Regions from separate parts of the Paenibacillus sp. sptzw28 genome, predicted to be linked through region 1. Evidence: a T-box and tRNA genes for the amino acid it is inferred to sense, from the RefSeq annotation. Region 1 holds a T-box; the other holds one or more tRNA genes.
The links. A T-box is a leader RNA that pairs with one kind of tRNA and senses whether it is charged. The one in region 1 lies ahead of metG (methionine--tRNA ligase), so its partner is inferred to be a tRNA-Met.

Region 1 (3,402 bases):
CTCGCCGCGCAGCTTGACCGGCTTCAAATTCGTAACGCAAATAACTTTGCGGCCTACTATCTGTTCGGGTGTATAAAATTTGGCGATGCCCGAAACGACCTGCCGCTGCTCATAGCCGAGATCAAGCTGAAGCTTGAGCAGCTTATCGGCGTTTTTGACCGGCTCTGCCGCTAGAACCTGTGCTACGCGCAGCTCCACCTTGGCGAATTCATCTATACCGATTTCCTCTTTCGCTTCCGGCGCTGCGGCTGCAGCCGGGGCTTCGGCCGCTTCATTCTTCAAATCACCGCTTGCTTGCCCGCTTGCCGTCTCAGGCGCCGCGGCCGCTTGACCATCGGCATCGCCACCTGACGGCGCAGCCCCTGCGTTCATTGTGGAAGCGATGAACGCCGCTTCCTCGGCCGCTTCAAGGCGCGGGAAGATCGGGGCGCCTTTTGTTACGCGCGTACCTCCAGGCAGTTGGCCGAAGGACTTGGTGCTGTCCCATGAAGTTAGAAGTTTGTCCGCTACCCCCAGTTGACGGAATATTTCGCTGGGTGCATTAGTAAGGAAGGGCTGCAGCAAAATCGAGATAATTCGCAGCGATTCGGCCAGATGATGCATCACTGATGCAAGCTCGCCTTTCTTTGCGTCATCCTTGGCAAGCGCCCACGGCTGCGTCTCGTCGATATACTTGTTCGTTCGGCTGACGAGCTGCCAGATCGCGGCAAGCGCAACGGAAAACTCCATGCGCTCCATAGCAGCTTCGACCTGCTTAGACGTTCCGACGGCCAGCTCGGACAGGGAAGCGTCAAACGCCGTGACATTGCCGTCATAGGCGGGAATTTCGCCACCGAAATACTTGTTGATCATCGCAACGGTCCTGTTCAGCAGGTTGCCGAGGTCATTGGCAAGATCAAAGTTGATCCGCTCAACGAAGCCTTCCGGCGTGAACGTCCCGTCTGCTCCGAACGGCACTTCGCGCAGCAAATAATATCGAAGCGCATCCAATCCGTAGCGGTCGATCAGCGTAACAGGGTCCACGACATTGCCTTTGGATTTGGACATTTTACCGTCTTTCATAAGCAGCCAGCCGTGAGCGAATACTTTTTTCGGCAGCGGCAGTTCCAGCGCCATCAGCATAATCGGCCAATAGATCGTATGGAAGCGGACGATTTCTTTTCCCACAAGATGGACGTCGGCAGGCCAGAATTGATCGTATTTGCTCGTAACATCTGTGCCATACCCGAGTGCGGTAATATAGTTCGAGAGCGCATCGATCCATACATAAACAACGTGCTTCGGATCACCTTTCACTTTAATACCCCAGTCGAACGTGGTTCGGGAAACGGCCAAATCCTCAAGCCCCGGCTTGATAAAGTTATTGATCATTTCATTTTTGCGCGACTCAGGCTGAATAAACTCGGGGTTTTCTTCATAGTATTGCAGCAATCTGTCGGCATATTTGCTCATCCGGAAGAAATAGCTTTCCTCTTTGACAAGTTCAACCGGACGACCACAATCCGGACAATTGCCGTTCACGAGCTGCCTCTCGAGGAAGAAGGATTCGCACGGCGTGCAATACCAGCCTTCGTATGTTCCTTTATAAATATCGCCCTGCTGCAGCAGCCGGTCGAAAATCTCAACCACCACCCGCTTATGACGGTCTTCCGTCGTGCGGATAAAATCATCGTTGGAGATGTCGAGCTTGCTCCAGAGCTCCTTGATCGTCACAACGATGTCGTCGACGAACTGCTGCGGGGTCTTGTTCTTCTCCTGCGCCTTCCGTTCAATCTTCTGGCCGTGCTCGTCAGTCCCGGTCAAATACCAGACATCATAACCGCGCAGCCGCTTGTAACGCGCCATGGCGTCGCCCGCCACCGTCGTATAAGCGTGACCGATATGAAGCTTGTCGCTTGGGTAATAGATCGGGGTCGTAATATAGAATGACTTGTTCGCTTCGCTCAAAACAACTACCTCCCTTTTCATAGCTTGCTGTCATCTTATTAATCGTTTATAACGCAAAAAAGCCTTCTGTCCCATATGGGACGAAAGCTTGCAGCTCACGCGGTACCACCCAATTTCCCCTCTCCGCACGTAGAGCCCGGAGAAAGCTTCATTAGTGCCGTCCATTCAAACGGCAGCATGGCCGGTAACGCGGCCTCGCGCCCCTCCCTTGCCGCAGCTGATACCGAGCTGCCGGTTCGAAAGCGGATTCTCCCGGACCATTTTCCAAAAGTTGCTCCTTACCGGTTTCCAGCTTCCCCGGCTCTCTGTAAAGGGCACTGCTCCTGTACTTATCCGTTCATTGAATGTATTGATGTGGTAATCATTCTTATGGTCAAACTATACCGAATCCGCCGCTGCGCTGTCAAGCGGGTCATTCGCCCGCCGGGCAAGCTCTTCCCGGGTGGGCGGTACATGGTCGATGCCGCCGGGATGGAACGGATGGCACCTGCAAATCCGCTTTAACGCCAGCCAGCCGCCCTTGGCCGGGCCGTGTTTGTCGATCGCCTGAAGCGCATACTCGGAGCAGGTCGGGTAAAAGCGGCAGGTCGGCGGCTTTATGGGCGATATAAAACGGCGGTACACATGTATTGGCGCCTTCATTAATTGTCGCATGTCCGCCGCTCCTTCCTGCTTCATAATACCCTCTATATGCAACATGATGCCCGAAAACCGGGTCCCAGTCAATGTCAGCCGCTATTGAAGCAGTGCCGAGGTAGTGAATGTCGTTATTTTGCAGTCTAAATGTCATGTAAACGCATTTTAGGCCGCTTTTATTTGTGTTACGGTATCGTTGTGTCGCATAATTAGAGGATGAATAACGGAGAACGGACAACTGAAAGTGAATGAGACTTGGCGTATGCTTCCGTAGCGAGTTTTGTGCTCGCTAAAGCAGCGTATTCAAGAAGTATCGCACAAAACTTTTAGGAGGAATCATAATGATTCGAGTGGCTATGCTCAGCTATTGGCATGTTCATGCTTGGGATTACACGAAACAGGTGCAGGGAAATCCGGACACCGAGATTGTCGCGGTGTGGGACGAATTTCCGACTCGCGGTGAGGAAGCGGCGCAGAAGCTGGGCGTGCCTTTTGTCGCGGATTTGGATGCTCTGCTTGCAAGAGCGGATGTCGACGCTGTTGTCGTAGATACGCCGACGAATATTCACCGTGACGTTATGGTAAAAGCCGCCCGGGCCGGCAAACATATTTTTACGGAAAAAGTAATTGCGCCGACATTAAAAGAAGTGCAAGAAATCCTTGGGGCTGTTGACGAAGCGGGCGTCAAATTGACCGTCTCGCTGCCCCGTTTGAATCATGGCTACACGCTGGCAGTTCAAGAGGTGATAGATAAGGGACTGCTCGGGCAGCTGACGCAAGCCCGCGCCCGGCTCTCGCACAACGGCGCAACGGCCGGCT
Region 2 (3,402 bases), 2.0 Mb from region 1:
TTGCTACACCGGAAGCGAGACCATCGACACCATCGATGAAATTAATCATATTGATAAGGGCGAAGACCCACACAACTGAAATGATGACGGCTAACCAGCCGGGCAGCATTATGAACCCTTTTGGACCGGACAATCCTGAAATATGTATTCCGAAACAAAGCGGTACCGCTGATGCAGCTAAATAAATCCAGAACCGGGGCCAGACTGGGAAATCCTTTCCTTTCGCTTTCGCTGCATCGTCCGCCAGCCCGATGACGATAAGAATAAGCCCCCCGATGCAAATTGTTTTGCTGAGCGGAGTAACGCCTTGAAAGGCAAATAAAGCTCCTATAATGGCTGCATACAGTGCGGTTCCCCCCATAAGAGGGATTGGTGACCTGTGAATTTTCCGAGCAGATGGTTGATCAACGAAGCCCACTTTCAGCGCAACTTTTCTCAATAAAGGAACGAGAAGGGCAACGATACAAAAACTAAAAGCAGCTGCAGTTAGAAATTCCATTTTGGAGACCTCCTTTACGACGACATGCCCAATGTGATAAGTGTGCCCCGTCGCTGATGGATTACTCGCGAAACTCTTGAATCCGCCCGAAAACCGGAAAACATCGTTCGTTTCCAACATTGCCTCGAAGTGCCGGCACCAGAAAAATGCTCAAACCAACCAAAAAACCTGCAGACGCTTGGTCTGCAGGTTACGTTTATCTTATATTTAAGAGGATCATAATATTAATGGTGAGCCATGAAGGACTCGAACCTTCGACACCCTGATTAAAAGTCAGGTGCTCTACCAACTGAGCTAATGGCTCTTGCTATTAGAGAAAATGGTGGAGGGCGATGGATTCGAACCACCGAACTCGTCAGAGAACAGATTTACAGTCTGCTGCGTTTGGCCACTTCGCTAGCCCTCCGGAAACATACACGAAGGCGTGATCGCCTAACGTTCAAATAAATGGTGGCTCGGGACGGAATCGAACCGCCGACACGAGGATTTTCAGTCCTCTGCTCTACCGACTGAGCTACCGAGCCAAATAAAATGGCGGAGCCGACGGGATTCGAACCCGCGGTCTCCTGCGTGACAGGCAGGCATGTTGGGCCTCTACACCACGGCTCCGCGATAAAACACATATGGTGGAGGCTGACGGGATCGAACCGCCGACCCTCTGCTTGTAAGGCAGATGCTCTCCCAGCTGAGCTAAGCCTCCATATGTAGTGGTAGCGGCAGAGGGGATCGAACCCCCGACCTCACGGGTATGAACCGTACGCTCTAGCCAGCTGAGCTATGCCGCCACACAAATTGCCCCTATAAGCATGTCCTTTGCAATCGACTGGGGCAGCAGCCGGCAAAGTCAGGTGATTGACGTCGCCAAACGTCATGTGCATTACATGTGAATGAGCCGCACTTGTCGGCTGATTCAAGGTAATTACACCCTGAAAACTGGATACGAACAGTTGTGAAACCCCTTTAGTCTTACGTTAACCTAAGAGCAGCGTGCGAAGTGAACGTTCAGGTGAACGTTCGTAGGATAAGCCCTCGACCGATTAGTATTCGTCAGCTGCACGCATTGCTGCGCTTCCACCTCGAACCTATCAACCTGGTCGTCTACCAGGGGTCTTACGAATTGGGAAATCTCATCTTGAGGGGGGCTTCACGCTTAGATGCTTTCAGCGCTTATCCCGTCCGTACTTGGCTACCCAGCGGTGCTCCTGGCGGAACAACTGGTACACCAGCGGTACGTCCATCCCGGTCCTCTCGTACTAAGGACAGCTCCTCTCAAATTTCCTACGCCCGCGACAGATAGGGACCGAACTGTCTCACGACGTTCTGAACCCAGCTCGCGTACCGCTTTAATGGGCGAACAGCCCAACCCTTGGGACCTACTTCAGCCCCAGGATGCGATGAGCCGACATCGAGGTGCCAAACCTCCCCGTCGATGTGGACTCTTGGGGGAGATAAGCCTGTTATCCCCAGGGTAGCTTTTATCCGTTGAGCGATGGCCCTTCCATGCGGTACCACCGGATCACTAAGCCCGACTTTCGTCCCTGCTCGACTTGTAGGTCTCGCAGTCAAGCTCCCTTATGCCTTTGCACGCTACGAATGATTTCCAACCATTCTGAGGGAACCTTTGGGCGCCTCCGTTACATTTTAGGAGGCGACCGCCCCAGTCAAACTGCCCACCTGACACGGTCCCTGTACCGGATGACGGTACCAGGTTAGAACTCCGATACGATCAGGGTGGTATCCCAACGATGCCTCCACCGAAGCTGGCGCTCCGGCTTCCAAGGCTCCCACCTATCCTGTACAGATCGTACCAAAGTCCAATATCAAGCTGCAGTAAAGCTCCATGGGGTCTTTCCGTCTTGTCGCGGGTAACCTGCATCTTCACAGGTATTAAAATTTCACCGGATCTCTCGTTGAGACAGCGCCCAAGTCGTTACGCCATTCGTGCGGGTCAGAATTTACCTGACAAGGAATTTCGCTACCTTAGGACCGTTATAGTTACGGCCGCCGTTTACTGGGGCTTCGGTTCATAGCTTCGGTTGCCCTTACCACTCCCCTTAACCTTCCAGCACCGGGCAGGCGTCAGCCCGTATACTTCGCCTTACGGCTTCGCACAGACCTGTGTTTTTGCTAAACAGTCGCTTGGGCCTTTTCACTGCGGCCCCCTCGGGCTATTCACCCTACCGAGGCACCCCTTCTCCCGAAGTTACGGGGTCATTTTGCCGAGTTCCTTAACGAGAGTTCTTCCGCGCGCCTTAGCATGCTCTGCTCGCCTACCTGTGTCGGTTTGCGGTACGGGCACCATCACCTGGCTAGAGGCTTTTCTCGGCAGCGGGAGCACATGACCTTCGGTACTGTAATTTTCCCTCCCCATCACAGCCCAGCTTTATCGGTTAACGGATTTACCTATCAACCAGCCTCACTGCTTGGACGGCCTATTCCATCAGGCCGCGTCACTACCCTTCTGCGTCACCCCATTGCTCATAACGGCTTACGGTGGTACAGGAATATCAACCTGTTGTCCTTCGACTACGCCTTTCGGCCTCGCCTTAGGTCCCGACTTACCCTGAGCGGACGAGCCTTCCTCAGGAACCCTTAGGCTTTCGGCGGACAAGATTCTCACTTGTCTTTTCGTTACTCATACCGGCATTCTCACTTGTATGTCGTCCACCAGTCCTTACGGTCTGACTTCAACCTGCATACAACGCTCCCCTACCCCAAGACACTTTCGTATCTAGCCATAGCTTCGGTGGCGTGTTTAGCCCCGTTACATTTTCGGCGCAGAGTCACTCGACCAGTGAGCTATTACGCACTCTTTAAATGGTGGCTGCTTCTAAGCCAACATCCTGGTTGTCTGGGCAACTCCACATCCTTTCCCACTTAACACACACTTGGGGACCTTAGCT

Region 2: it encodes a tRNA-Met, which carries the amino acid that the T-box ahead of metG (methionine--tRNA ligase) is inferred to sense. The anticodon was not compared.

What each region holds. Positions count from the first base shown of each region.
Region 1 covers NZ_CP080545.1:4,227,061-4,230,462, forward strand. Annotated here, with positions in the region: gene metG (methionine--tRNA ligase) at 1-1,947, opposite strand, end outside; T-box leader at 2,021-2,297, opposite strand; gene yidD (membrane protein insertion efficiency factor YidD) at 2,326-2,601, opposite strand; gene KZ483_RS19445 (Gfo/Idh/MocA family protein) at 2,925-3,402, shown strand, end outside.
Region 2 covers NZ_CP080545.1:91,261-94,662, forward strand. Annotated here, with positions in the region: gene KZ483_RS00340 (MraY family glycosyltransferase) at 1-499, opposite strand, end outside; tRNA gene KZ483_RS00345 (tRNA-Lys) at 728-803, opposite strand; tRNA gene KZ483_RS00350 (tRNA-Tyr) at 820-905, opposite strand; tRNA gene KZ483_RS00355 (tRNA-Phe) at 948-1,023, opposite strand; tRNA gene KZ483_RS00360 (tRNA-Asp) at 1,032-1,108, opposite strand; tRNA gene KZ483_RS00365 (tRNA-Val) at 1,124-1,199, opposite strand; tRNA gene KZ483_RS00370 (tRNA-Met) at 1,208-1,284, opposite strand; rRNA gene KZ483_RS00375 (23S ribosomal RNA) at 1,517-3,402, opposite strand, start outside.